DNA from 4 places in the Rhizobium sp. TH2 genome. Region 1 is predicted to be linked to each of the others. Evidence: predicted binding sites of a transcription regulator. Region 1 holds the regulator's gene; each other region holds the start of a gene.

Region 1 (7,305 bases):
ATTCGGCCGAGCTTCAGCGCAAGGATCATCAGGAACGGAAAGATCGCGTAATATTGCATTTCGAGCCCGATCGACCAATCGGGCAGGGGGGTCTGGAAATTGTGCGTCCAGGTCATGCCGAACAGAAAGCTGACATGCAGCAGGATATTAGTCAGCGATTGATCGAGATAGCGGCTGGCATAGCGTGCCTGCTCTTCGACACCGCCGGACAGGACCGTGGCGGCATCGAGCCTGCTCTGCCAGAGTTCCGGCCCGAAATAGAGCGCGAGCGCCAGGCAGACATAGTAGAGCGGAGCTATGCGAAAGAACCTGCGGATCCAGAAGATCTTCCAGGTATCAGGCTCCATCCACGGTTCTCGCACCTCGCGAGCCTGATAGTGGTAGGTCATCAGGAAGCCGGAGATGATGATGAAGAGCTCGACCGCCATGTCGGGCTGGGCGATGATCTCGATCTTGTAGCCGGTCATGAACATGGCATGGCCGACCAGCACCCACAGCGAGGCATATCCGCGGAGGCCATCGAGAAATGCCAGTTGATGCCGGCTGTCCGCCATTCATTACGCTCCAGTCGCCGCAGTCGGATCGATCAGGCCTTGTTTTCCAGGAACCACCTGTAGACAGCTGCGATGCCGTCCTCGAGTTCGATCGATGGCTGCCAGCCCATGCCGCGCAGCTTGTCGGCGCTCATCAGCTTGCGGGGCGTGCCGTCCGGCTTGGTCAGGTCGTGGACGATCTCGCCCTGGAAGCCGACGGCGTCGCAAACCAGTTGGGTGAGTTCCAGGATCGTAACGTCGTCGCCGGAGCCGATATTGACGTGGCCGGCGGCCGAATAATTCTTCATCAGATGAACGCAGGCGTCGGCGCAATCATCCACATGCAGGAACTCGCGGCGCGGCGTGCCGGTTCCCCAGATGGTGATCGACGGTGCGCGGGCGAGCTTCGCTTCATGCGCCTTGCGGATCAGCGCCGGCATGACATGGCTGGAATTCAAATCGAAATTGTCGCCAGGGCCGTAGAGGTTGGTCGGCATGCCGGAGATGTAGTCGGCGCCATGCTGCTTGCGATAAGCATCCGCAAGCTTGATGCCGGCGATCTTGGCGATCGCATACCATTCGTTGGTCGGCTCCAGCGCGCCCGTCAGCATCGCATCCTCGGTGATCGGCTGGGCTGCGAATTTCGGGTAGATGCAGGACGAGCCGAGGAACATAAGCTTCTCGACACCAACCTTGAACGCGCCGTTGATGATGTTCGCCTCGATCATCAGGTTGTCGTAGAGGAAGTCGGCCGGATAGGTGTCGTTGGCGAGGATGCCTCCGACTTTCGCCGCTGCGAGAAAGACGGCGTCAGGCTTGGCCTTTTCGATCCAGGCCATGGTCGCGGCCTGGTCACGCAGGTCGGCGTCCTGGCGGGAGGCAACCAGCACCTCACAACCTTCGCTATCGAGCCGGCGCATGATCGCCGAACCGACCATGCCGCGATGACCGGCGACCCAGACCCGCTTTCCGGAGAGGGAATACATGGCCTCAGGCTTCCTTCATCACGGTCGCGGTCTGCATGACCTTGAGGTCTTCGTTGACCATTTCGCGGCAAAGATCGCGGACGGAGGTATCGTGCTTCCAGCCGAGCTTCTGATGCGCCTTGGACGGATCGCCGATCAGGAGTTCGACTTCGGTGGGACGGAAATAGCGTGGGTCGATCTCAACGATGACGTCTCCCGACAGTGTGTCGTAACCTTTTTCATCGACGCCGGTACCGCGCCACTCGAGATTGATACCGACATCCTCGAAGGCCCAGGTGATGAACTGGCGCACTTCCGTCGTCTCGCCGGTGGCGAGCACGTAGTCGTCCGGTTCGTCCTGCTGCAGCATCATCCACATGCCGCGCACATATTCCCGCGCATGGCCCCAATCGCGCTTGGCATCGATATTGCCGACATAGAGTTTGTCCTGCTTGCCGAGGCGGATGGCGGCCGCCGCACGCGTGATCTTGCGGGTGACAAAGGTCTCGCCGCGCAGCGGGCTCTCGTGGTTGAACAGGATGCCGTTGGAGGCGTGCAGGCCGTAAGCTTCGCGGTAATTGACCACGATCCAGTAGGAATAAAGTTTCGCCGCTGCATAAGGCGAGCGCGGATAAAAGGGCGTCGTCTCGCGCTGCGGCACTTCCTGCACCAAGCCGTAAAGCTCCGACGTGGAGGCCTGGTAGAAGCGGGTCTTCTTCTCCATCTTCAGGATGCGGATGGCCTCAAGCAGGCGCAACGTGCCGATGCCGTCGGCATTGGCGGTATATTCAGGCGTCTCGAAGGACACGCGCACATGGCTCTGGGCGGCGAGATTGTAGATCTCGTCCGGCTGGGCTTCCTGTACGATGCGGATCAGGTTGGTCGAATCCGTCATGTCTCCGTAATGCAGGATGAACCGCTGATCCTTCTCGTGCGGATCCTGGTAGATGTTCTCGATGCGGCTGGTGTTGAACGACGACGAGCGGCGCTTGATGCCGTGGACGATGTAACCCTTGCTCAGAAGCAGCTCGGCGAGATAGGCGCCATCCTGGCCCGTAATGCCGGTAACAAGGGCTACTTTTCTCTTGTCGTTGCTCAAATGGATTCTCCTGTCGAATGCAATCTCTGGGCTATTTGCCTGCTTGCCTCCGCGCTAGAGGCGGATTGGGGCGGCAAAATGTCGGAAGGCCGGAACACAGCACAACAATTAACCGATCACCCCGGAGGGGACGGACAAAAGCAGAAATTTCCGGAAATTCTGACCCTTCGCTTCTCCTTATCGGAGGACGCGTAAGACTGCAATCGTCCCGCCTTCGACTCGCAAATATGGCTCTGCCCGGCGGAAAACGCACGGGCCGGGAAAAGTTCCCGGCCCTGCCAAGATGCTCAGTGATAACGGCGGATGAGCCCTACGAGCTTGCCCTGAACCTTCACGCGGTCCGGGCCAAAAATGCGGGTTTCGTATGCGGGATTTGCCGCTTCGAGCGCGATCGAGGCGCCTTTCCGGCGAAAGCGCTTGAGGGTCGCTTCCTCGTCATCGACCAGCGCCACGACGATATCGCCGGGACTTGCGGTCGAACCCGTGCGGATAACGACCGTGTCGCCGTCGAGGATACCAGCCTCGATCATCGAGTCGCCCTTGACCTCCAGCGCAAAATGATCACCGCTGCCGATCATGCCGGCGGGCACCGCGATCTCGTGCGTGTTGTTCTGGATCGCCGAGATGGGCACACCCGCCGCGATGCGGCCCATGACTGGAATGGCCACGGAATCAAGCACGTCGTCGTTGGCGGGCCGGGGTTGTGGTGGCGCCTGCGGCTTGCCGAGCGAACCCTCGATGACGCTGGGGGAGAAGCCCCTGGCGGCCGGCTTCACGCTGGGCGAATAGGCCTCGGGCAGCTTGATCACCTCCAGCGCGCGGGCCCGGTTCGGCAGGCGGCGGATGAAGCCGCGCTCCTCCAGTGCCGTGATCAGACGGTGGATGCCGGATTTGGATGCGAGGTCGAGCGCATCCTTCATCTCGTCGAAGGATGGTGGAATGCCCGACTCCTTCATCCGCTCGTGAATGAAGAGAAGCAATTCCTGCTGTTTTCTGGTTAGCATGTTCAAACCCCGGCAGAATCGTGAAACAAATCTGGAACAAACACTATATGTTCCATTTATGTTCTGCAAGGGCTTAATTTTTGCTTATATCTGCATGTGATCATGCGATTTTCGGCGGTGGGACCACAAAAAAAGCAATCTGGTATGAACTGTGGCGCATCGCGCGCGGAAATCTTCAGGATTTGCCTGGCATTGCCGCACGCAATGTATCGTTGATGCGCTCCTGCCAGCCGGGACCTGCTTCCTGGAAATACGCCAGAACATCGCTGTCGATCTTGAGCGAAACCAGTTCCCTGGTGTTGGGCAAGGCCGGCCGCTCGACGGCAGGCGCTGCGGCCGCCTTTTTCGCTGGCTTGAACAATGCTTCAGCGGCATCCATGGCGCTGACGGGTCTGCGGGGTGTGTTGGCCATGGTTTCACTTTCCGTTTATTGATTGCAGGATCTCGACGATCATTTCCGATTAATTCTCTCCCGTCCACCGCATTCGATCACGCGCTATCTTCGGCGGATGCTCGTGGAGCTCACACCTTCTCCGGGTTGGCAAGCACCGGATCGGCACGCAAGCGCTCGGAGGCGAAGTCCACGAATGCGCGGAGGCGGCCGGAGGCGGATCTGCCTTCGGCATGCACGATGTGGATGGGCACGGGTTCCTGTTCGAACTCGGCAAGCACGGTCCTGAGGCGGCCGGCCCTGACATGAGCGGCGACCTGATAGGACTGGAAGCGCGACAGTCCCCAACCGGCGATCGCCGCATCGATGACGGCGTCATTGGTGTTGCAGGTGAGGCGGGTCGAGATCGGCACACGAATCTTGGTTCCCTTGCCGAATTGCCACTCCGTGCCGCCGAAAATGCCGTCGCGGCCGATCAGCCGATGGGATGTCAGGTCCCGCGGAATTCTGGGTTCGCCGTGCCGGTCGAAATAGTCGGGCGATCCGCACACGACCTGCCGGATGAAGCCGACGCGTCGTGCGGTCAGGCCTGAGGAGGGCAGGTGGGCGATGCGGATGGCAACGTCTATACCCTCATCCACGAGATTGGTGACGCGGTCGAGCAGAAGGAACCGCACCTGCACGGCCGGATGGAGATCGAGGAAATCCAGCAGGATCGGCAGGACGTAGAGCCTGCCGAAAAGCACCGGCGCGGTGATGGTAATCGCACCCGCCGGATTGCCGAAACTGCCCGCGGCATTGGCCTCGGCCTCGGCGATTTCAGCGAGGATCCGACGGCAATCGGCGACATAGCCTTCGCCGGCTGCGGTCAGCTTCACCGAGCGGGTGGTGCGAATCAGCAGGCGTGTGCCTATCTCGGCCTCGAGAGACGCAACCGCGCGGGTCACCGCTGGTGCGCTCAGATGCATCGCCTTGGCGGCGGCGGCGAAACCACCGGAATCGACCACTTCAGTGAAAATGCGCATTCCCTGCAAGCGGTCCATATTTTGCTCTATTGTTATTTCGCCTGACGCAACAGTGTAGTTCCATGTTCGCCGATTATCAATTCAGTAAGAAACAATCATATTGAGCTTTCCCAATTATTGGAGGTCAAAATGAAACTCTATAATTTCACGCTCTCGGGCCATTCGCATCGCGCCAGGCTGTTCCTCTCGCTGCTCGGCGTCGATTGCGAGATCATCGATGTCGATCTTGCACAGCGTGCGCACAAATCGCCGGAGTTTTTGGCCCTGAACACACTCGGCCAGGTGCCGGTGCTGGAAGATGAGGGCGTGATCATCGCCGACTCCAATGCGATCCTGGTCTATCTCGCCAAGAAATTCGGCCGTACGGATTGGCTGCCGGAAGATGCCCACAGCGCAGCCGAAGTGCAGCGCTGGCTTTCCGTGGCTGCCGGGCAGCTTGCCCATGGTCCGGCTCAGGCGCGGCTGATCACGGTGTTCAACGCGCCCTACAGGCCGGAAGAAGTTATTCCGCGCGCCCATGCCATACTTGACGTCCTCAACCAGGAGCTTGGGCAGCGCAAATGGATTGCGGGCGGCACCGCGCCCAGCATCGCGGATGTCGCTCTTTACAGCTATGTCGCCCGAGCACCGGAAGGCAATGTGGAATTGGGCGGCTATCAGCACATCCTCGCTTGGCTTGACAGGGTCGAAAACCTGCCGGGCTTCGTGGAATTTCCGCTTGCCTCGGCCGTTCGAGCCGCGTGAGGGCTTTACGATGTTGCAAAATCTCAAAGTCGATAGTCCCTGGCATCCCGGTGAGGTCGCGCTGCAGGCTTCGCTCGGCGTTGCCGAACGGCTGGCCGAGGTCGGCAGGCACGTCATCCGTGACCATCTCATCGAGCAGCATCAGCTGTTCTATCCGCTGCTGCCGATGGCTGTCCTGGCCTCCGTGGACGCTGCCGGCGATGCCTGGGCGACTGTAAGAACAGGCTATCCTGGTTTCATGCAGGCGATCGATGATCGATATCTGCATCTCGATTTGAAGCGTGATCCTCGCGATCCCGCCGATGCGGGAATGGATGACGGAAGGGCAATAGGCATGCTGGGGATCGATCTCGGCACGCGCCGCCGCAACCGGCTCAACGGCGAGGTTGTTCACAGCGACACCGGCCTCAGCGTGCGCGTCGAGCAGAGCTTCGGCAACTGCCCGAAATATATCCAGCTGCGTGGCGCGTACTATGCCAGTGATCCTACTTTGCCGTCCGAGGTGATTCCGGAGATGGCGGACTCGATGGGCGAGGATGCGCGAAGCTTGGTCCGGCGGGCGGATACGTTCTTCGTTGCCAGCTATGCCGATCTGGCCGATGGTCGTCGTCAGGTCGATGTCTCACATCGCGGCGGCCCGCCGGGCTTCGTCAGGATCGATGGCGATGTGCTTGTCATTCCCGACTATGCCGGCAATCTGTTTTTCAACACGCTGGGCAATATAGCGGTCAATCCGCGCGTGGGCCTCACTTTCGTGGATTTCGAGAGCGGTGGTTTGCTGCAATTGAGCGGCGACGCCTTCATTATGGACCCGGTCGAGACGGCGCTGTTGCCCGGCGCGGAGCGGATGTGGCGCTTCACGCCACGAAAGGTCGTCTGGCGGCCCGGCGTGCTGGCATTGCGTTGGGATTTTCGCGAGTGGTCGCCGAGCCTGGCCAAGATCGTCGGATGATCAACGCAACACGAGCAGGCCCGAGCCGATGATCACGACCGCGCCGATGACGGTGTAGATATCGATCGTTGCGCCGAAGACGAGATAGCCGATCAGGCTGCCCCAGAAGATCTGGCTATACTGGGACGGTGCGACCACCGAAGCCGTTCCAAGCCTGAAGGCGCGAACAAGCAGGATGTTGGCGATGAACTGGCAGAAACCGCCCAGGGCGAAGACAAGGAAAGCATCGAGTGCCACCGGAATGATACTGCCGGTGGAAAGGGCGATCAGGAATGCCACGCCGGCCATGATCACGAGTGGCACGAACGCGAGCGCGAGATCGGATTCGGCGTGATGCACCCGTCTCAGCATCAGCAGCGTGATCGAGAACAGCACGGCCGAGCCGACTGCGGCCGCGTGGCCGAGCCCGAACGAGCCGCCCGCCGGTCGCGTGGCGATGACGACACCGACAAAGCCAAGGACGACGCCTATCGTTGCCAGCACCGACAGCCGTTCGCCTAGAACGAGGAAGGCGAGCAGCGCCACGAAGATCGGGCCGGTAAAGGCAAGAACATAGGCATCGGCGAGTGGGATCAACGAGATGGAGTAGTAG
Region 2 (7,305 bases), 320 kb from region 1:
ATGCGGATTGGCGTGCCGTGCGAGCCGGTGTTGAAAAGCACAAAACGCGTCGGATAGTGTTTGCCGATCAGGCTCTTGTAGAGCGCATATTGATCCTGCCAGCGATAGACATTGTCGTCGGAACCGTGGCTGAAGAACATCGGCAACTTCGCGGCATAGGCAGCGCTCCTAGGGAACGCTGGATTTGCGGGACCGCCAAAGATCATCATGCCGGAAAGCTGGCCCGACGCGGTCGCGTCATCAGTGATCTTCCAGCAGATGGAGGTGCCCATCGACGCGCAGGTCAGCACGATCTTTGCCTGCGGCGCGGAGGCATGGACATAATCGATAAGCGCCGAAACGTCCGCCGCCCCCTGGTCTTGGAAATCCTTGGCCGAGGGCGCGAAATAGACGCCCGAATTCTCGTCCACGAGATTTTTGAGGCGATTGAAATTGCCGCCGAAGGTGAAATCGTTGGCACCCAGCTTGCGATCACCGCCCCGGCCATGGACGAAGATCACCGCGAAGCGCGCCGAACGCAGCTTGCCGATATGGAAGACATCGACGGAGCGGCCCTGATGCTCCACGGTCTCGAAATCCTGGCGCCAGCGGACACCGAGCGAAACATAGTCGCCCTTGACCCGGCGCTCCAGGATCTCGTCCCGCTTGTGGATGTCGCGCATCTTGTCGTAATCGACCTTCAGGAACGCACCGTCATCGGCCTGTTCGAGAATGCCCGGATAGGCAAAGAGCTTGTCCTTGAAGCTTGCGAGTTCGCCAGCGGCAGCCGAAGTCAGCATGAGAATCGTTGAGAAAGTAGCGATCAGCATCCTTCTCGGCAAACGAACTGTGGACATCAGGCCTCCATCCTCGCTATCTCGGCCCGATATCTTGCCATTCAAGTCTCGGACACGCCATTCTCTATATGTTCGCGTATCATTGTGCCATCTGTCAGAATCCAATGATTCGCGGAACGAACGAGCCGACTGGAACACATGAGCCAAGCCCTTAATCTTTTCGACGATATGCCCGAGGCCCCAAAGCCCGAACGGAAGCCCGCCGCTGCTGGCAATATGTCGCCACCTCCGCCGCCACCGCCGACAACCACGTCCATGCCAGAAAAATCCGGCGAGGACTATGGCGCGTCCTCGATCCGTGTCCTCGAAGGCCTGGAACCGGTCCGCATGCGGCCCGGCATGTATATCGGCGGCACCGATGAAAAGGCGCTGCATCACCTGTTTGCCGAAGTCATCGACAATTCTATGGACGAGGCGGTGGCAGGCCACGCCAATTTCATCGAAGTCAGCCTTGATGCCGAGGGCTACCTGACGGTCAGCGACAATGGTCGCGGTATTCCGGTCGAACTGCATCCGCAGGTTCCCGGCAAGTCGACGCTCGAAGTGATCATGACCAAGCTGCATGCCGGCGGCAAGTTCGACGGCAAGGCGTATGAGACGTCGGGCGGCCTGCACGGCGTCGGCGTATCGGTGGTCAATGCGCTTTCCGATTTCGTCGAGGTCGAGGTCGCCCGCAACAAGCGGCTCTATCGCCAGCGTTTCTCGCGCGGTGTCCCACAGGGTCCGCTGGAGGAGCTGGGCGAAATCCACAACCGGCGTGGTACGCGCGTGCGCTTCCATCCCGATCCGCAGATTTTCGGCGCGCATGCGAAATTCGATGCCGGCCGGATCTTCCGCATGTCGCGCTCGAAGGCCTACCTCTTCGGCGGCGTCGAAATCCGCTGGAGCTGCGATCCTGCGCTGGTCGAAGGCAGCGAAACACCTGACAAGGCGGTCTTCCACTTCCCCGGCGGCCTCAAGGATTACCTCGCCGCACAGATCGGCAAGGAATTTACCGTCACCCGCGAAATCTTCTCCGGCAAGACGGAGCGTGGCGGCCATGGATCGGTCGAATGGGCCGTGACCTGGTACGGCGGCGACATGATGCTGCATTCCTATTGCAACACCATCCCCACGCCCGAAGGCGGCACCCATGAAGCGGGCTTCCGCATCGCGCTGGCCAAGGGCCTCAAGGCCTATGCAGACCTCACCGGCAACAAGCGTGCAGCCAACATCACGACGGATGACGTGATGATCTCGGCGGCCGGCATGCTGTCGGTCTTTATCCGCGAACCGGAATTCGTCGGCCAGACCAAGGATCGCCTGGCGTCCGTCGAAGCGCAGCGCATTGTCGAAAACGTCATCCGCGACCCGTTCGACCACTATCTCGCCGATAACCCCAATGAGGCGGACAAACTGCTCGAATGGGTGATCGAGCGTTCGGACGAGCGCATGCGCCGTCGCAAGGAAAAGGAAGTCAACCGCAAATCAGCGGTGCGCAAGCTGCGCCTGCCGGGCAAGCTGGCCGATTGCTCGCAGAATTCAGCCGACGGCGCCGAACTCTTCATCGTCGAAGGCGATTCGGCCGGCGGCACGGCGAAGCAGGCGCGCAACCGCGCCAACCAGGCCATCCTGCCGCTCAGGGGCAAGATTCTGAATGTTGCCTCTGCCGGCCGCGAGAAAATGGGCGCCAACCAGCAGATCTCAGATCTCATCCAGGCACTCGGCTGCGGCACCAAGAGCAAATACCGGGACGAAGACCTTCGCTACGAGCGCATCGTCATCATGACCGACGCCGATGTCGACGGCGCCCATATCGCGTCGCTGCTGATCACCTTCTTTTACCAGGAAATGACGGAACTCGTGCGGAAGGGCCATCTGTTCCTTGCCGTGCCGCCGCTCTATCGCATCACCCAGGGTGCAAAGACGCTTTATGCACGGGACGACGCGCACCGGGCGCAATTAATGGAAACCGAGTTCAAGGGCGGCAAGAAGGTGGAGATCGGCCGTTTCAAGGGTCTCGGCGAGATGTCGACCGGTCAGCTCAAGGAAACCACGATGGATCCGGCGAGCCGCACGCTTCTGCGAGTCGAAATCGACGAAATCGACTTCGAAGGCACGCGGGAAGCCGTGGACGGCCTGATGGGCACCAAGCCCGAGGCACGATTCCGGTTCATCCAGGAACGGGCGGTTTTCGCCGACAATCTCGATATATGATCGATAATCGGATTTGTTCGTACGAGCGCTGAATCCGTAGGAGTTTTGTCACACAAAAAACGCTTCGTTAACCTCGCCGCCCTATTATTCAATCCATAGGCGAAAATGGATTCTCGAATATGCCGGCATTCTCGACGACAGCACCCGCGGCCGCTCGCATCCAGATACAGAACAACTCGAACGAACGCGTGGTTGTCAATCTCAGCGGTCGTCTCATGTTGTCGAGCAGCTACGCGGAATTCGATTGCAAGGCAGTCGAAATGTCGCCGTCGGAAGTCGTCTTCCAGTGCGCGGCATTTCCCGCGATCGGCGAACGGATCGTCGCCTATGTCGATCATATCGGCAGGCTGGAATGCACCGTTACCCGCCATGTCGATCATGGCTTTGTCTGCAAGATCAGCACGACCGACCGCAAGCGCGAGAAACTCGCCGCCCAATTGACCTGGCTTGCCAACAAGCATCAGTTCAACCTGCCCGAGGATCGCCGCCACGAGCGTGTCGCGCCCAACAACAACACGTCCGAACTGAGCCTCGACGACGGCCGCAACTATCCCTGCCGCATCATCGACCTGTCGATGTCGGGCGCTGCGGTGGAGATCGATGTTCGCCCCGCCATGGGCACACCGGTCAGGCTCGGCAATATGCGCGGCCGCGTCGTCCGCCACTTCCAGGAAGGCGTCGCGATCGAATTCGCCAACGTCCTTTCCCGCGAAGGCCTGCAGATGCTCGTCTGACGGCATCAAAAGAGCAGAGTTTTCAAGCCGGCGCCATGCCGGCTTTTTCGTTTCCGGGCGTTGGTTGCCGTTTGGCAATCCTCTGTTTACCAAGAAAAGCCGCAAATCCCGCAAATCAGCGCCTTTATTCTGCCCCAAATGGACAGGTCTCCACGGCTGTCGGCGGCCTTTCCATAAGCATTTTCCAAACAGACAAGCAGCTGCATTGAGCTAGGCCAGTCCATGGACGCTTTGCTCCAGATATCCTGGCGGCACCCCCCAAACCTTTCATCGCTCACAACAATTCAAGAACATAACTATTTTTCAATAACATAGGCAGCCGCCTCGATCTGCCGAGATCCTATTCCCTAAGATTTTCATCAAATTCAGCTCAAACAATAATCAAATACACATCAAATAAAGAAAGAGTTTCACTCTAATTCTCGCTTCATTTTATATTTGTTTTATTCTATTTAATACTTGATTTTACTATCAATATTGGTGGGCGATAAAAAACTGTGTGCCATTGTCTTCCCACAACGGGGAGACACCAAATGACAAGAACATTCCTGAAGGGGCTTCTGACGACCGCACTGTTCGGCCTCGCTACATCAGCCTATGCGACGCCAGCCAATATGATCACGCTCGGCAAGACGAACCCGCCGATCGGCCATTATGAATTCTGCAAGGTCAATACCGGCAAGTGCGGACCGACCAATGACGGCGGTCCGATGCAATTGACCGAAGCAAAGTGGAAGACGCTGCTCAAGGTCAACTACAACGCCAACAGCTCGGTCGAGCCGTTGACGGACCAGGAAATCTACGGCGTAGAGGAGAAGTGGGTCTATCCCAAGTCGGTTGGTGACTGCGAGGACTATGTCCTCCTCAAGCAGAAGATGCTGGTCGAGCGCGGATTTTCACCCTCCGACCTGCTGATCACCGTCGTGCTGCAGCCGAACGGCGATGGTCATGCCGTGCTTGTCGTGCGCACCGATCGCGGCGACTTCGTGCTCGACAATATGCGCAACAAGGTCCTGCTCTGGTCGGACACGGAGTACACCTATCTCAAGCGCCAATCGACGAAGAACGCTGCCCAGTGGGTCAAGATCGAGGACGATCATTCGCCAGCGGTTGGTAGCCTGCAGTAACCGCCACACCTAAAGGGCCCGGTCACACCCCGTATCCCCGTCCCCGGCCGAGCCCAGCTTGCCGGTCCCGTATCCCCCGGGACCGGCATTTTCTTAGACCGGCAGCACGAACTGCACGCCGCGCAGCACCACATAGCCGTAGATCGTCGCCCAGCCGACGGCGATGAAGGCGCCGGCGGGAAGATCGCCGGCACCCAGTGACTGTTCCTTCCACCCCTCGATGAGCTTTTCGACCAGCAGGCCCGGACCTGCGATCACCGCCAACAGCCACGGCGAAAGCCGCGTCTCAATCTGGAATCCATCATGCTGCACCGGCATGCGGGCTCCCACAAACGCCCTGAGGCCATCAAGTATGGCAAGCGGCAGGGCGAGCCCGACGACGACGCTAACGAAAAGATCACCGGCATTAAACATTGGTTAACCCTAAACTGGTTGCTTCTCAAAAGCATGAGGTGAGCAAGCGCCGTGCCAGCATTTTTTGCGTCAGTCTGGCACAGGCACCACGCACGATACTTCCGCCAGGCAACCAACGGATGATGACGATGACGACCGCATCCGACACCGACGAGTCCTTGATATCCAATCGCTTGCTGTTCCGGCTGACGGCGGCAATTGGTGTCCTCGCCGCCCTGACAGCCTTGATCAGCGTCGCGGGCAAGAACTATGGCGACGAACTGTCCCTCGGCGGGCATACCGCGTCCACGGAGATCCAGCATGTCATCGTCGGCCATGATGTAATAGCGCTCCCCGCCAATGTGATCCGCTTCGAAAGCCAGCGTCGCAGCGGCCCCGCCGATGCAGTCAGCGTCTATCTGTCCTGGCCACCGATGGAAGGCTATTCGCACACCAATGCCCTGGCGTTCTCCAATCCGGCCAATACAGAGGCGCTGGTTTTCGCCGACTTCTCGCAAAGCGTCATGTCGCGCGATATGTCAGGCAGGCTCGAGCCGATCTATGAAAGGCTATTCACGGGCAAGCCACGCTCCGGCCCTTCCGGCCTGGCGATCCACGATCTCTCGGAGAAATCGGGCTTCGGCGACGAGAAGCTGTTGACGGGAACGACAAAGACCGGCGCCGTCTATGCCGTGCGCTGCATCCTGCCCAGGTCGAGGGCACATGCCACCGCGGCCGATTGCCAGCGCGACATCCATGTCGGTCGCGATCTCACGCTGCTTTACCGCTTCTCCTCCAATCTTCTGCCGCAATGGGAGAAGATCGATATCGCCATGCTGGAATTCGCCACCAGGCATATCAAGCGATAGAACGGCAAATTTATTTGATTTCAATACTTTGTGAACCATCCCGCCCGAAATTAACGCTAAACGCATTTTTTCCTTCAATGGCACAGAAATGTCTCAACTTATCATTCATCATAAACTGATTGGTAACGCTAACTCGGTAGATTTTTTCCAATCACGCCGGACCTCCCGACGGCAGACTGAAACAAAAACAAAGAGTAGCATTGTGTCACAGTTCAAGTTCGTATCGCCTTCGATCGAAGGCATGCACCATCCGCTTATCAGGGCTTTTTGGTCGCTTGCATTGGCCGTGTTGATCGGCTTTGTTTTTACTGCCGAAGCCTTCGCCGGACCCCGCCCCGCCAGCATCGTCATCGATGTGCGCACCGGCAAGATCTTGGCTTCGGAAGATCCGGACGGCCTGCGTTATCCCGCCTCGCTGACCAAGATGATGACGCTCTATATGGTGTTCGATGCTCTCGAATCGGGCCGCATCTCGCTCAATACCCGTGTACCGGTCTCGGCCCATGCCGCCGCCCAGCAGCCGTCCAAGCTTGGCGTCCGCAAAGGCAGCACCTTTACCGTCGAACAGGGCATTCTCGCTCTCGTGACCCGCTCCGCCAATGACTGCGCCACGGCTTTCGCCGAATTCCTCGGCGGCACCGAGCCGCGCTTCGGCAAGCTGATGACCTCCAAGGCCCGCCAACTCGGCATGACCCGCACCGTCTACCACAATGCCAACGGCCTTCCGGATGCGCGCCAGGTGACCACCGCCCGCGACCAGGCCCGCCTTGGCATCGCGCTGCGCAAGCACTTCCCCGAATATTACGGCTATTTCGCCACGCGCTCCTTCAGATACGGCAAGCAGGTTATCGGCAACCACAACCGCCTGCTCGGCAACGTCCGTGGCGTCGATGGCATCAAGACCGGCTACACCCGCGCTGCAGGCTTCAACCTGGTGACATCTGCCCAGGCTGATGGCCGCTCCATCGTCGGTGTCGTGCTCGGCGGCAAGTCTGGCCGCTCACGCGATGCCAAGATGCGCAAGCTGGTTGAGACCTATCTGCCAAAGGCATCGCGCAAGGGCAAGATGAACGACTTCATCGCCAAGGCCGAGCAGCCCGCAGTCGTCGAAACCGCCTATGCCGAACCCGAGCAGGACACCGAAGTCGAA
Region 3 (7,305 bases), 1.1 Mb from region 1:
TCGGCCTCGGCACGATTTTCGGCAACTACCTGGCCGGCGCTCTTCGCAATCCGTCTGCAGCAGATGGCCAGTTCGGCCGCCTGATCTTCGGCTTCGCCGTTACGGAAGCTCTGGGCATCTTCTCGCTGCTCATCGCCCTTCTCGCCCTGTTCGGCTGATCGGCTGCGACAAAGCATAAGCGTTGCGGGGCTCATTGCCCCGTGATCCGTTTTTGATACCGGCCCTCTTGGCCTGGAGGTTGGAATGTTTGTGACGACAGCATATGCTCTGTCAGCCACGGCTGCCACGGATGCAGCAGCGCCCGCGACAAGTGACGCGCATAATACAACGACGACTGCTGTTCACGAAGTTGAACACGAAGCTTTCCCGCCGTTCGATCCGTCCCATTTTCCGTCGCAGATCCTCTGGCTCGCGATCACATTTGGCATCTTCTATTATCTGGTCGCCAAGCACATTACGCCGCGCCTGTCCGGCATCATCGAGACGCGCGAAAGCCGAATCGCCTCTGATCTCGCCGAAGCGACCCGCATGAAGGACGAGGCGGACGCCGCTATCGCGAAATACGAACAGGAGCTCGCCGAGGCCCGTGCCAAGGGCAATGCGATCGCTGCCGAAGCCCGCGAGAAGGCCAAAGCCGAGGCAGCCGCCGAGCGAACAAAGCTGGATGCGGATATTTCGAAGAAGATTGCCGATGCCGAAGTCAGCATCAATGAAATCAAGAACAGGGCGCTTTCCGAAGTGGCGGTTGTCGCCGAGGACACCGCAGCGCAGATCGTTGAACAACTGACCGGCGTCTCCGTCACCAAGGCGGATGTCAAGTCGGCTGTCGGCGCGCTCAAGGCCTAAAGAGAGGGATCGCAATGTTCGATGCAACTATGTGGGCCCAGATCTGGGCACAGGTCGCTCTTGTCCTCTTTATCGGGCTGGTAATCTATCTCGGCGTGCCGAGGATGATCACCAAGAGCCTCGACGAGCGCGCGGCCAAGATCGCCGCCGAACTCGACGCGGCCAAGCGCCTGCGCGACGAAGCCCAGGCGCTGTTGGCTGAATACCAGAAGAAGCGCAAGGAAGCCGAATCCGAAGCCGAGCAAATCGTCGCCGCCGCCCAGCGCGAAGCAGCGACCCTTGCCACTGAGGCCAGGCAGAAGACCGAGGATTATGTCGCCCGCCGTACCGCGCTTTCCGAGCAGAAGATCAAGAACGCTGAATCGGAAGCCGTCAACGCCGTCCGCGCCGCAGCCGTCGATCTCGCCATCGCCGCCGCCGAGAAGCTGATATCAAGCAAGCTCGACGACAAGGCCGGTGCCGCGCTCTTCAACAACGCCGTCGGCGAAGTGAAGACAAGGTTGAACTGAGGCTTAGCTTTCAGTTGAATGGTTTGAAGGCCCTGCCACCGCGCGGGGCCTTTCGTTTTCTGCCTCCGAGGTCAGTGTTCGGCATGGCGCCAACTCACCCACGACGTCATCCTAGGGCTTGTCCCTCGGATCTGGTGCCGGCGCCGTAATCCACTGACGAAACATCCTTATTGGGCGTCACCAGATGCTCGGGACAAGCCCGAGCATGACGTCTCGGATGTGGCTATCTCCGAAACAAACAGCACGCCACGTCCCTTCATCCCGGTCGCGCCCGGCATTCCACCACGCGATAAAAGTCCAGCACATGCGACGTCTCCGGCCAGTGCTCTTGGTAGACGAGCTTCTCCAGCGGCAATTTCTCCCGCCACCCCTTCACGGCCAGTTCCGGCTTCGAATACAGCTGGTCGACATAGCCGACGCAGAGATAGGCGATGATCTCGACGCTGTCGGGAATGCCGAGCTCCTGTTTCAGCCGATCATGATCGAAAATGCTGACCCAGCCGACGCCCACGCCTTCGGCCCGCGCCGCGAGCCAGAAGTTCTGCACCGCGCAGACGGTCGAATAGAGGTCCATACTGGGATTGTGAGTGCGGCCAAGTACGAAATCGCCGCCGCGCTTGCGGTCGCAGGTGATGCAGATATTGAGTGGCGCCTTGAGAATGCCTTCGAGCTTCAGGCTCATATATTTGAGCTTCTGCTCGCCCTCCAGCTTATCGGCCGCCTCGATATTGGCTTCATGGAATATCCCGTGCACCGCTTGGCGCCGCGCCTCATCACGGATAACGATGAAATTCCACGGCTGCATGTAGCCGACGGACGGCGCCGCATGCGCCGCCGCCAGTAGGCGCTGCAGTAGTTCGTCCGGAATCGGATCAGGCAGGAATTCATTGCGCACGTCGCGTCTCGAATAGATGGCGCGATAGACGGCGGCGCGTTCGGCTTCGGAAAATGGTCCCGCGGTAGCGAGGTGGCGTAACGGTTCGGCCTGCATGTGTCCCCCACATGGTTTGGCACCGCAGGGACCGTCCGCGCCCCTCAGCTATCATGTCCGGCCGGTCTTCTGGCTTGGGTTCAGCTGGCGCTCGCGGCCTTCCCGGTTTCCCAGTGGCATATCGCGAAACCATCCCCCTCACAGCGTTGGGCACGCGCCGGATTTTTGACCGGCTTCCCGATTCTCCTCGAAAGGCACCGGACAAAAAACGATGTAACTGGATTGGGCGAATGCGAGCAAGCAGTATGCGCGACAAGCAGGGTCGCGTCAGGGTATCAGCCGGAACGGGCTGAAGGTCATGCGGTGGATCGCACATGGTCCATGATTGGTGATCGCTTCACGGTGCACCTCCGTCGCATAACCGGCATGCTGCTCGAAGCCGTATTGCGGGAAGGTGAGCCCGGCGGCCTGCATCATTCGGTCACGCGTCACCTTGGCGACGATCGAGGCGGCGGCGATGGAGAAGGACCGCGCGTCGCCCTTCACCAGCGCCTTGCCGGGGCAGGTGAGCCCCGGCGGTACGTCGCGGCCGTCGATCAGCACGAACTTCGCCCGCTTGGGGAGTGACGCCACGGCTCGCCGCATCGCCTCAAGGCTCGCCTTGAGTATGTTTGTCCGGTCGATCGCGATGGCGCTCAGCGACGAGATCGCCACATCCGCCGTCGCCAGGATTTCCTCGTAAAGCTCTTCCCGTCTCGCTGCGGTCAATTGCTTGGAATCGTTGAGGCCTTTCGGGATTTTTCGCGGGTCGAGGATGACGGCACTCGCCACGACCGGCCCAGCCAGAGGGCCACGGCCAGCTTCATCGACCCCAGCGACCGGCAGGAAGCCGTCGCGCATCAGCCCCCTCTCAAACCGGAAGGTGGGAACAATCTCCTCCTCGGGAAAGGGAAGGGAATCGGATGAGATCATACGAGCCATGCGGGATAGTTCGCACATTCATCCGATTCCCTGCAAGTCCCAGTGCAAGGGCGGCGCACCGGGACCACGAGCATGTTGTTACAACATGCTCGTCATGACAGGAGCACTGGCGGAGTGCTCCCATCATGTATTCCCAGCCGGAACCCAAGCGGGCGGGGATGCCAGACCCCGGCTGGAAAGCGTTGATGCCAAATTCAGAGCAGCGAGAGCTGCACGCCATGGCCGCTCGGCGGCACGAAGAGATCGCTATTGAGCCCAATCGTGCGCCGGGTCAGTCCGTATTTCTTGGCGGCGAGTTCGAAACGGCGGCTGATCTGCCAGGCATAGGGACCCGTGCCCTTCATCCGCTTGCCGAATTCGGCGTCATAGTCCTTTCCGCCGCGCATCGAGCGCACCAGGCTCATCACGTGCCTGTAGCGATCCGGATAATGGCGCAGCAGCCAGTCGCGGAACAGCGGGCTCACTTCCAGTGGCAGACGCAGCAGCACATAGCTCGCCTCTTTCGCACCAGCAGCAGCGCCTGCATCGAGGATGCGCTCAAGCTCATGGTCGTTGAGTGCCGGGATCATCGGCGACGCCATAACGGCGGTCGGAATGCCCGCTTCGCTCATCGCCTTGATCGCTTCGAGCCGTTTGGTCGGCGTCGATGCCCTCGGTTCCATCAGCCGTGCGAGCTTCCGGTCCATGGTGGTGACCGAGAGCGCGGCCCTCGCCAGCCCCTTCTCCGCCATCTTGGCGAGGATATCGATATCCCGCATGATCAGCGCCGACTTCGTCACGATTGCCACCGGATGATTGGCAGCCGCCAGCACTTCGAGGATCTGGCGCATGATCCGCCATTCCTTCTCGATCGGCTGGTAGGGATCGGTATTGGTGCCGATCGCGATGGTCCTCGGCTTGTAGCCCGGCTTGGAAAGCTCCCGCTCCAGCAGCTTTGCCGCATCCGGCTTGGCAAACAGCTTGGATTCGAAATCCAGCCCCGGAGACAGGCCCATATAGGCATGCGTCGGCCGCGCGAAGCAGTAGATGCAGCCATGCTCGCAGCCGCGATAGGGATTGATCGAGCGGTCGAAGGGAATGTCGGGACTGTCGTTGCGGGTGATGATGGCGCGCGGCCTCTCCACCTGCACTTCGGTCTTGAACGGCTCCAGCGTCTCGAAGGTCTGCCAGCCGTCGTCGAGCACCTCGCGTTCCCGAGGCTCGAACCGGCCCGATGGATTGAGCCCGGCACCACGTCCGCGGCGGCGGTCGATCTCGATCCTCAGACCGGATTCCTTCAGCAGGCTATCGGCAATATCTGCCGTGTTGGCAGGCGCGAATGCAGCCTGCCGCGCGAGCGACATGTTGATCATTGGCTTCTCCGGGGAGGCGAATCTCCGCCTCTCGATGATTATTTTCCTATCGTGAAAAAGAGAACATTGCAAGAACAAAATTACCGACTCGCAATTTTGCGGGGCTTCAATTATGGGTGAGCAATGCTGACTGTTTTAATCGAATGCCGGGATAACGAGCCCGAACTTGCCTATACGCTCGCCGTTCTCGTCTCCGGCGCCGTCGATGGCCTGGTGAGCGACGTGATCGTGCTGGACAATGGTTCGCGCGACGGTTCGGCGCGCGTAGCCGATGCCGCCGGCTGCCGCTTCGTCGACAAATGGGACCTGCATGAGGTGCTGCGCTCGGCGCGCGGCGAATGGCTGATGCTGCTCGAACCCGGCGCCCGGCCGCAGGCTGGCTGGATCGAGGAAGTGCTGGAATATGCCTCGCTCGCCAAGGTGCCCGCGCGCTTCTCGCCTTCGCGCAGCTTTCCCCGGCCGTTCCTCAAGCGCTGGAAACGCAAGGGCGTGCTGGAACTCGGCTTCCTGATGCCGAAGCGCCAGGCGGCCGCGCTCGCCAAGCCGGGCATGGGGCTCTCGGCGCTCGCCAAGGCGTCATCAGTGCGGAAGCTCAGATCGGAGCTGATACCCGCATGGGTGATCAGGGAGGGGCGGTAGCCCTCACGCCGCCGTGCTGACAGAGAGTTGGATACCCTGGTGCTTTTGCAGTGCTGCGATGACATTGAACAGGTTGTCAGCGCGCGGGTTGCCGGTCTTGCTCAGCATGCGCATCAGGCTCTTGGTCGGCAGGCCGGTCTCAGTGGACAGGGCTTCGAAGCCGATTGTAGCGTTGACATAGTCACGCAGGATGCTCTTGCCGGTCGATATGTCGCCCGTCAGCAGGAGTTCGACCGCCTCGGACAGCAACGCTGCACGAAATGCCGAATCCGCCTGGATGCGAGCCCTGACCGTCTCCCGGAAATCTCTTGTCAACGCCATTACGGTTTCCTTTGTTTATAGTCACGCCATCGGGATTGCGCCTCGGCGATATCGTTTTGTTGACGCGCCTTGCTGCCACCTGCCACCAGGATGATCAATTCCTTGCCTTCATAGCCGAAATAGATTCGATAACCGGGGCCGAAATTGATCTTGCATTCGTAAACGCCATGACCGACCGATTTGACGTTCGAATGGTCCCGGCCTCCAGACGAATGAGTGAGGTCGTCACTTTCGTGGCAGCGGTCGCATCAAGCCTGGCATACCATTTGCCGAATGGATTTCGTCCCAGACTGTCGACATATTCAACGAGCTTCATACGCAATTAGTAACATATCCGTTACCAATCGCAAGTGTCCAGCCCTCACGCCGCCGTGCTGACCTCCAGCTGAATCCCCTGGTGCCGCTGCAATATGCCGATCACCCTGAACATCTCGCCCGCGCGCGGATTGCCCGCAGGCTGGAACATGCGCTTGAGGTGGCGCACCGTCAGGCCGGATTCCGTGGCGAGGTCCTCGAAGCCGATCGTGGCGTCGATATAGTCCTTGAGCACGCTCTTGGCGGTTGCCATGTCGTCCGCCAGCATCACTTCCACGGCGTGGGAGAACAGCGCGTAGCGGAAGCCGTCATCCGACTGGATGCGCGCCTTGACGGTTTTTCTGATCGTCCTGGTCAAAGCCATTGAATACCCGCCCGCTGCAATTGAAATCTCTTGCCGCACAATATGGGGTGGATTTCGTCGCATTCACGGCGGCGAAGTCAAATAAAGGTGATCGGCCCTGGAAGGTATTGCGGACGGGGCTTCCACACCACGCCCCGAGAGGGCGCGGCCTATCCAGAAATCTTCGAGAAGTCGGCAACCGTCGCGGTCGCGGCGCGAATGGCCGAAAGCAGTGCCAGGCGGTTGGCCCTGATATCGGCGTTTTCGTCATTCACCAGCACATCGTTGAAGAACGTGTCGACCGGCCCGCGGAGCTTCGAGAGCGCTTCCATCGCCGCGCCAAAATCCTCGCGGGCCACAGCGCCGGCCGCATCCTGCGAGGCATTGACGATCGCCGCATGCAGGCTTTTCTCGGCCGGCAGCGTCAGCAGGTGCAGGTCGATCCTGTCGGCAATCCTGGTGCCCTTCTTCTCCTCGGCGGCAAGCAATTGCGTGGCGCGCTTGGTGCCTGCCAGCAGGTTCTTGCCGTCTTCGGTGTCGATGAACTTGGCCAGAGCTTCGGCGCGGCGCACGATGGTCAGCAGGTCGTCGGCATCCTCGGTCAGCACGGCGTCGACAATGTCGTGCCGCTTGCCAGTGTCGCGGAGATAGACCTTGAGGCGGTCGTGGAAGAAGTGCAGTATCGAATAATAGCTAGGTGCTGGGGTAAATGTGCTGTTCGAATACGCAGCTGTGGCCGACAGCATGGTAAAGAGCGCAGCTTCCTCAATGGCGGCCCGGCCATTAAGAGGCGAAATGCCTTCAAGCAGAATCTTTACGTCGGGCTGTACAGAGGCTGGGAACCACCGAAGATTTAAGGTCATCAAAACTGGTAGAAGCTTGAGCCGGATGTTGTTCTCCAACAATATCCTGATCACGCCAAGCGCCGCACGGCGCAGCGCATAGGGATCCTTGGACCCCGTCGGCTTCTCATCAATCGCCCAGAAGCCCACCAGCGTATCCAGCTTGTCAGCCAGCGCGATGGTCACAGATACCACATCGGTCGGTACGCGATCCGAAGGCCCATTC
Region 4 (7,305 bases), 300 kb from region 1:
CGGCATCCGCGATATCGCGGCCGGCGAAGGCCTGACCCGCATGGAGACCATTCAGCCCGAACCCGGCCAGACCCGTACCGAAACGCTCGATCTCGATTTCCGCAAGGTTGGCGGCCAGAGCCTGCCGGTCCGGATCGTCCATCGCGTCTCGGCCATGAAAGACGGCGCGCCGGGCGAAAGCCGCACCATCGTGCTCAAGCGCCAGCGCGACGAAACGGCCGCCAACGATGATTCCTCCGCCGCCCAGCGCTTCAACCGTTTCTTCAACAACACGCCGATGGCGATTGCCTCGGTGGATGGGGAAGGGCATATCCTCCGCACCAATACCCAATTCATGAAGCTGTTTTCCGGTCTTGTCTCGAATGACGATGGGACCGGCGACCTCAGCGTCGTCGTCCACGAAGCCGACCGCGCCCGCCTCGGCGAGGCGCTCGCTGCTGCCAAGGACCGGAAGGTCGATATCGAGCCCGTCGATTCGCGCCATCCCGCCGACGAGGCGCGCGCCTTCCGCTTCTACGTCAATGCCGTGATCGACCAGTCGGGCGAGGCGCCCGAGGAGGCGGCGATCGTCTATGCCGTCGAGACCACCCAGCAGAAGGCGCTGGAAAACCAGATGGCGCAGACGCAGAAGATGAACGCCGTAGGCACGCTGGCCGGCGGCATCGCGCACGACTTCAACAATGTGTTGACCGCGATTCTCCTGTCTTCGGACCACTTGTTGCTTCAGGCCCGGCAATCGGATTCGAGCTTTGCCGATCTCATGGAGATCAAGCGCAACGCCAATCGCGCCGCCGTGCTGGTGCGCCAGCTGCTGGCCTTCTCCCGCAAGCAGACGCTCCGGCCTGCCGTCATCAACCTCACCGATGCGATCGGCGATCTGCGCATGCTGGTGGCCCGCATGCTGTCGGGCACCAAGGTGAAGCTGGAGGTCGATTACGGCCGCGATCTCTGGCCGGTGAAGACCGATCTCTCGCAATTCGAGCAGGTCATGGTGAACCTCTCGGTCAATGCCCGCGACGCCATGCCTGAGGGCGGCACGCTGACCATCAGCACCCGCAATGTCACCGCCGAAGAAGCCGGCCGGATGGGCCATCGCGGGCTGGCTGCCGAGGATTTCGTGCTCGTCGATGTCTCCGACACCGGCACCGGCATTGCGCCCGAGATCATGGACAAGATCTTCGAGCCCTTCTTCACCACCAAGGAAGTGGGCAAGGGTACCGGGCTCGGACTGTCAATGGTCTACGGCATCATCAAGCAGTCCGGCGGTTATGTGATTCCGGAATCCGAACTCGGCAAGGGTACGGTGTTCCACATCTTCCTGCCGCGCCACATTCCGGTCGAGCAGCCGGAGAGCGAGATGGCGGCGGTCGCCGAGGCAGCCAGGAGCAAGGCGGCGGATGTCGATCTCGACCTCACCGGCAATTCCGCCGTCGTGCTGCTCGTCGAGGATGAAGAAGCGGTGCGGCGCGGCGGCAAGCGCATGCTGGAAACGCGTGGCTATACCGTCCACGAGGCCGGCTCCGGCGTCGAGGCGCTCGATATCCTGGAAGAACTCGACGGCAAGGTCGATGTGGTCGTCTCCGACGTCGTGATGCCCGAGATGGACGGCCCGACACTGCTCGGCGAGATCCGCAAGCGCTGGCCGGACCTGAAATTCATCTTCGTCTCGGGCTTCGCGGAGGATGCCTTCGCCCGCAACCTGCCGGAGGGCTCGAATTTCGGCTTCCTGCCGAAGCCGTTCTCGCTCAAGCAACTGGCGACGACAGTGCGGGAGATGCTGGATTCCTAGGCGGTCTTCGCCAGCGCCACTGATATATTCGCCGCCAGCCGGGCATTGTTCTCGACCAGCGAGATGTTGGTCGAAAGGCTGCGGCCCTCGGTCAGGTAATAGATATCCGAAAGCAGGAACGGCGTCACCGCCTTGCCCGTGATGCCTTTTTCCCCTGCATTCGTGAGCGCCTGTCGGATGTAGCCTTCCATCTCGACTGCCGGAATCTCATCCTTCTCCGGCACCGGATTGCCGATCAGCATGCCGCCGGCGATGCCTAGCGCTTCGCGCATATGCTGGAACGCGGCGATGCGGTCGGCGCTGTCGAGCCGGAGCGGGCTCTTGAGCCCGGAACTGCGCGACCAGAAGGCGGGGAAATCGTCTTGGCCCAGCGTGACGACGGGGACACCCTTGGTCTCCAGCACTTCCAGCGTCTTCGGCACGTCGAGGATCGCCTTGGCGCCGGCGCAGACGACGATCACCGGTGTCCGCGACAGTTCCTCGAGGTCGGCCGATATGTCGAAACTCTCCTCCGCCTTGCGGTGGACGCCGCCGATGCCGCCGGTGGCGAAGACATGGATGCCCGCACGTGCCGCGGCGATCATCGTTGCCGCGACCGTGGTCGCCCCGGTCCGGCCTTCGGAAATGGCGAAGGCGAGATCGGCGCGTGACAGCTTCATCGCGTCGGATGTCCTGGCCAGCGCTTCGAGTTCGGATGGTTCCAGCCCGATATGCAGGTTGCCGTTGATCACGGCGATCGTTGCGGGCACCGCGCCTTCCGCGCGGATGATCGCCTCGACGCTCTGGGCCATTTCAAGGTTGCCGGGATAGGGCATGCCGTGGGTGATGATGGTGGATTCGAGCGCCACGACGGGCACGCCATTGGCCTTGGCCGTGGCCACTTCGGACGAATAGGAAACGGGGAGGGCGTGCGTGTCGGTCATCGGTCGATCCTGAAATATCGGGGTTGGCGGCTTACAACACGATTTCGGCTGACGGCACAAGGGGAAGGGTGTTCATCAGCAGATCGCGCGTGAGATCTTCGGCCGTTGCCATTTCGCTGGCGAGTGCCAGGCGTGCCGAAGCCGCGCCATGCACGATGCCGTCGCCGAGCGTACCACCTTCCAGCCGCGCATGCAGGAAGCCCGCGGCAAAACCGTCGCCCGCGCCGGTCACGTCGCCGATCACCTCGAGCGGCGGCGGCAGCAGCGATGCCTGCGAGGTTTCGTCCCAGGCCACGATTTCCCGACCGCCGCGCGTGATTGCGCCGCCTTTGAGACCCTTAGCCCGCATGATCGCAGGCCATGCGCGATGGTCGGCGGGCGTATCTCCAGTCAGCGCGCGCGCCTCGGCCTCGTTCATGAAGAGATAGTCGAGCCGGTCGAGCAGGTCCTGGAATCGCACGACCTTGGCCGGCGAAATGCCGATGGCAGCGACCGGAAGGTTTCTCTCGGCGGCGGCCTTGGTCAGTGCCGCAAGCGTCTCGGCGGGGAGGTTGGCGTCCGTCAGAACGAACGCGGCATCGTCGAACTGGTCGCGAACCTGTCGCACGGCCAGCCGCTTGGGGCTGAAGAATCGATAGAGATCCATGTCCGCCAGCGCGATGACCAGATTGCCGTCGCGCTCCATGATCGCCGTATAGGTCGGCGTCCGGCGGTCGAGAAAGGTGAAAGGCCGGTCGATGATGCCGGCGGCTTCCGCTGCTGACGCGACCGCTTCGCCCTCGGAATCGCCGCCACGCGGCGAGATCAGCGTCACGCGGTGGCCGAGGCGAGAGAGGCTGCGCGCGCAGTTGAAGGCGCCGCCGCCGGCCTCTTCCTTCCACATGCCGGGGTTCGACGCGCCCGGCGCCGTGTCACCAGAAAATCCGCGCCGGTCGATATGGGCGCCGCCCAGAACGAGGATGTCAGTCATGCCAAAAATTCCGTCTGCCACTCGAATCATCCATATCGCCCCGGGGCAAAAAGAAGCAAGTGCGCCTGTTGATAAACCCTTGCGGGGATTGCGAAAACAAAAATAGAACACGCATCGGATTGACCCATAAGTTCAATAATTTAAGACCCACTTGCAATAAGAGAACAAATAGGGTACACAACCTTCATCGACACATTGCTTCGTCGGCTCCGATAACTTAAAGGTGGACCAAATGGCTCAGAATTCGCTGCGACTGGTAGAGGACAACAAATCGGTGGACAAAAGCAAGGCACTGGACGCGGCGCTCTCCCAGATCGAACGGTCGTTCGGCAAGGGATCGATCATGCGCCTCGGCTCGAACGAGAACATCATCGAGATCGAAACCATCTCCACCGGTTCGCTCAGCCTCGATATCGCGCTCGGCGTCGGCGGGTTGCCGAAGGGCCGCATTGTCGAGATCTACGGTCCTGAAAGCTCGGGCAAGACCACGCTTGCCCTGCAGACAATCGCCGAGGCCCAGAAGAAGGGCGGCATCTGCGCCTTCGTCGATGCCGAACACGCGCTCGATCCCGTCTATGCCCGCAAGCTGGGTGTCGATCTCGAAAACCTGCTGATCTCGCAGCCCGATACCGGCGAACAGGCGCTCGAAATCACCGATACGCTGGTCCGTTCCGGCGCGATCGACGTGCTCGTTGTCGATTCGGTCGCGGCACTGACGCCACGCGCTGAAATCGAAGGCGAGATGGGCGACAGCCTGCCCGGCCTGCAAGCCCGCCTCATGAGCCAGGCACTGCGCAAGCTGACCGCATCGATCTCGCGTTCCAACACGATGGTGATCTTCATCAACCAGATCCGCATGAAGATCGGCGTCATGTACGGTTCACCGGAAACCACCACCGGCGGCAACGCGCTGAAATTCTATGCCTCCGTCCGCCTCGACATCCGCCGCATCGGCTCGGTCAAGGAGCGCGAGGAAGTCATCGGCAACCAGACCCGCGTCAAGGTTGTCAAGAACAAGCTCGCACCTCCCTTCAAGCAGGTCGAATTCGACATCATGTACGGCGAGGGCGTCTCCAAGAATGGCGAACTTGTCGATCTCGGCGTTAAGGCCGGCATCGTCGAGAAATCCGGGGCCTGGTTCTCCTATAACAGCCAGCGTCTCGGGCAGGGCCGCGAGAATGCCAAGACCTTCCTCAAGGAAAATCCGGATCTCGCCAACGAGATCGAACTGGCGCTGCGCCAAAATGCCGGCCTGATCGCCGACCGCTTCCTGGAGAACGGCTCGCCAGAGGCCGATGTGGACTCGCCCGACGCCTGATCGACACCGTTGGAAGCGGTGCGTATAAGCGCATCGAAACAACCCAGCCCGGCCGCCGCCGAAACCGGCGCGCCGGGCTTTGTTTTTCTGGACATGGTCAAGCACGGGCGATAAAAGCCGGTGTCCAAAATGGCGCCTATTGCGGCGTCTAGAAGGTTTGAAAGGCATATTATGAGTGGCGTGAACGAGATCCGGTCGGCATTCCTGGATTACTTCAAGAAGAACGGGCACGAGGTCGTTCCTTCTTCGCCGCTCGTTCCGCGCAACGACCCGACCTTGATGTTCACCAATGCCGGCATGGTGCAATTCAAGAATGTCTTCACCGGCCTCGAAAGCCGTCCCTACAAGACCGCCGCGACCGCGCAGAAATGCGTCCGCGCCGGCGGCAAGCACAACGACCTCGACAATGTTGGTTACACCGCGCGCCACCACACATTCTTCGAAATGCTCGGCAATTTCTCCTTTGGCGATTATTTCAAGGAGCGCGCGATCGAGCTTGCCTGGAACCTGATCACCAAGGAATACGGCATCGACCGCAACCGCCTGCTGGTCACGGTCTATTATACCGATGACGAGGCGTTTAACCTCTGGCAGAAGATCGCCGGACTGTCGGACCGCCGCATCATCCGCATCCCGACATCGGACAATTTCTGGGCCATGGGCGATACCGGCCCGTGCGGCCCGTGCTCGGAAATCTTCTATGATCACGGCGAGCATATCTGGGGCGGCCCTCCGGGTTCCGCCGATGAAGATGGCGACCGGTTCATCGAGATCTGGAACCTCGTCTTCATGCAGTACGAGCAACTGACGAAAGAGGAGCGGATCGACCTGCCGCGTCCGTCGATCGATACCGGCATGGGCCTCGAGCGCGTCTCGGCATTGCTGCAGGGCAAGCACGACAATTACGACACCGACCTGTTCCGGGCGCTGATCCAGGCCTCGATCGAGGCAACAGGCGTGGACGACCAGGGCGACCGTCGCGCAAGCCACCGCGTCATCGCCGACCATCTCCGCTCGAGCGCTTTCCTGATCGCTGACGGCGTTTTGCCGAACAATGAGGGTCGCGGCTATGTGCTCCGCCGCATCATGCGTCGGGCGATGCGCCACGCCCAGTTGCTCGGCGCGCGCGATCCGCTGATGTACCGGCTCGTGCCGGCGCTGGTGTTGCAGATGGGCGCCGCCTATCCCGAGCTGATCCGCGCCGAGGCCCTGATCACCGAGACCTTGAAGCTCGAGGAAACCCGCTTCCGCAGAACGCTGGAGCGTGGTCTCGGCCTCCTCAACGATGCGGTCGGCGGCCTGGGCGAGGGCGCCGAACTTGATGGCGATACCGCCTTCAAGCTCTACGACACTTATGGCTTCCCCCTCGACCTCACGCAGGATGCGCTGCGCCAGAAGGGCATTGGCGTCGATACCGAGGGCTTCTCGAAGGCCATGCAGCGGCAGAAGGCCGAGGCACGCGCCAATTGGTCGGGCTCTGGTGACGCCGCAACCGAGACCGTCTGGTACGAGCTGAAGGACGCCCACGGTGCGACCGAATTCCTCGGCTACGAGACGGAGCGCGCCGAAGGCGTCGTGCAGGCGCTGGTCGTTGGCGGCAAGCAGATCACCGAAGCCAATGCCGGCGACAAGGTTCAGGTCGTCGTCAATCAGACGCCGTTCTACGGCGAGTCCGGCGGCCAGATGGGCGATGCCGGCGTCATCGTCTTCGAAGGCGGCCGCGCGATCGTCACCGACACCCAGAAGAAGGGTGAGGGCATTTTCGTCCATTCGGCCGAGATCACCGAAGGCACGCTGAAGGCCGGCGATCCGGTGACGCTCGAGGTCGATCACGCCCGCCGCGGCCGGATCCGTGCGAACCATTCCGCCACCCATCTAATCCATGAGGCGCTGCGCGAGGTGTTGGGCACCCATGTCGCGCAGAAGGGCTCGCTCGTGGCGCCCGAGCGGCTTCGCTTCGACGTTTCGCATCCCAAGCCGATGTCGGCGGAGGAACTGAAGGAAGTCGAGGAGATCGCCAACGACGTCGTGGTGCAGAACGCCTCGGTTTCGACGCGACTGATGAGCGTCGATGACGCGATCGCCGAGGGCGCGATGGCGCTGTTCGGCGAGAAATATGGCGACGAGGTGCGCGTCGTGTCCATGGGCACCGCCAAGCGCGGCGCGAAATCCGGCAGGCCTTACTCCGTGGAACTCTGCGGCGGCACCCATGTGCGCGAGACCGGCGATATCGGGCTGATCCGTATTCTCAGCGACAGTGCCGTGGGCGCCGGCGTGCGCCGCATCGAGGCGCTGACCGGCGAGG

The links. Region 1 encodes LexA, which represses DNA repair genes until DNA is damaged. Its sites were predicted from a motif close to TGTTCNNNNTGTGTTCNG; they were not measured.
Positions count from the first base shown of each region.
Region 2: the regulator LexA is predicted to act here: its motif matches at 895-912, upstream of parE (DNA topoisomerase IV subunit B).
Region 3: the regulator LexA is predicted to act here: its motif matches at 4,679-4,696, upstream of IHQ71_RS05265 (PA0069 family radical SAM protein).
Region 4: the regulator LexA is predicted to act here: its motif matches at 3,775-3,792, upstream of recA (recombinase RecA).

Region 1 is NZ_CP062231.1:2,165,052-2,172,356, forward strand. Features, by position in the region: gene IHQ71_RS10855 (acyltransferase) at 1-554, opposite strand, end outside; gene IHQ71_RS10860 (GDP-L-fucose synthase) at 587-1,519, opposite strand; gene gmd (GDP-mannose 4,6-dehydratase) at 1,524-2,597, opposite strand; gene lexA (transcriptional repressor LexA) at 2,885-3,601, opposite strand; gene IHQ71_RS10875 (BrnA antitoxin family protein) at 3,777-4,013, opposite strand; gene IHQ71_RS10880 (LysR family transcriptional regulator) at 4,124-5,035, opposite strand; gene IHQ71_RS10885 (glutathione S-transferase family protein) at 5,147-5,761, shown strand; gene IHQ71_RS10890 (pyridoxamine 5'-phosphate oxidase family protein) at 5,772-6,713, shown strand; gene IHQ71_RS10895 (DMT family transporter) at 6,714-7,305, opposite strand, start outside.
Region 2 is NZ_CP062231.1:2,481,256-2,488,560, forward strand. Features, by position in the region: gene IHQ71_RS12415 (S9 family peptidase) at 1-836, opposite strand, end outside; gene parE (DNA topoisomerase IV subunit B) at 975-3,032, shown strand; gene IHQ71_RS12425 (PilZ domain-containing protein) at 3,152-3,766, shown strand; gene IHQ71_RS12430 (transglutaminase-like cysteine peptidase) at 4,300-4,893, shown strand; gene IHQ71_RS12435 (DUF6949 family protein) at 4,987-5,307, opposite strand; gene IHQ71_RS12440 (hypothetical protein) at 5,436-6,155, shown strand; gene IHQ71_RS12445 (D-alanyl-D-alanine carboxypeptidase family protein) at 6,397-7,305, shown strand, end outside.
Region 3 is NZ_CP062231.1:1,030,689-1,037,993, forward strand. Features, by position in the region: gene IHQ71_RS05240 (F0F1 ATP synthase subunit C) at 1-158, shown strand, start outside; gene IHQ71_RS05245 (F0F1 ATP synthase subunit B) at 244-846, shown strand; gene IHQ71_RS05250 (F0F1 ATP synthase subunit B) at 861-1,355, shown strand; gene bluB (5,6-dimethylbenzimidazole synthase) at 1,612-2,346, opposite strand; cobalamin riboswitch at 2,388-2,563, opposite strand; gene IHQ71_RS05260 (ribonuclease HII) at 2,614-3,267, opposite strand; gene IHQ71_RS05265 (PA0069 family radical SAM protein) at 3,462-4,619, opposite strand; gene IHQ71_RS05270 (glycosyltransferase family 2 protein) at 4,743-5,258, shown strand; gene IHQ71_RS05275 (DNA-binding protein) at 5,262-5,579, opposite strand; gene IHQ71_RS05280 (addiction module killer protein) at 5,579-5,728, opposite strand; gene IHQ71_RS05285 (transcriptional regulator) at 5,941-6,258, opposite strand; gene glyS (glycine--tRNA ligase subunit beta) at 6,408-7,305, opposite strand, start outside.
Region 4 is NZ_CP062231.1:1,865,656-1,872,960, forward strand. Features, by position in the region: gene cckA (cell cycle histidine kinase CckA) at 1-1,789, shown strand, start outside; gene IHQ71_RS09425 (pseudouridine-5'-phosphate glycosidase) at 1,786-2,712, opposite strand; gene IHQ71_RS09430 (carbohydrate kinase family protein) at 2,744-3,682, opposite strand; gene recA (recombinase RecA) at 3,915-5,000, shown strand; gene alaS (alanine--tRNA ligase) at 5,172-7,305, shown strand, end outside.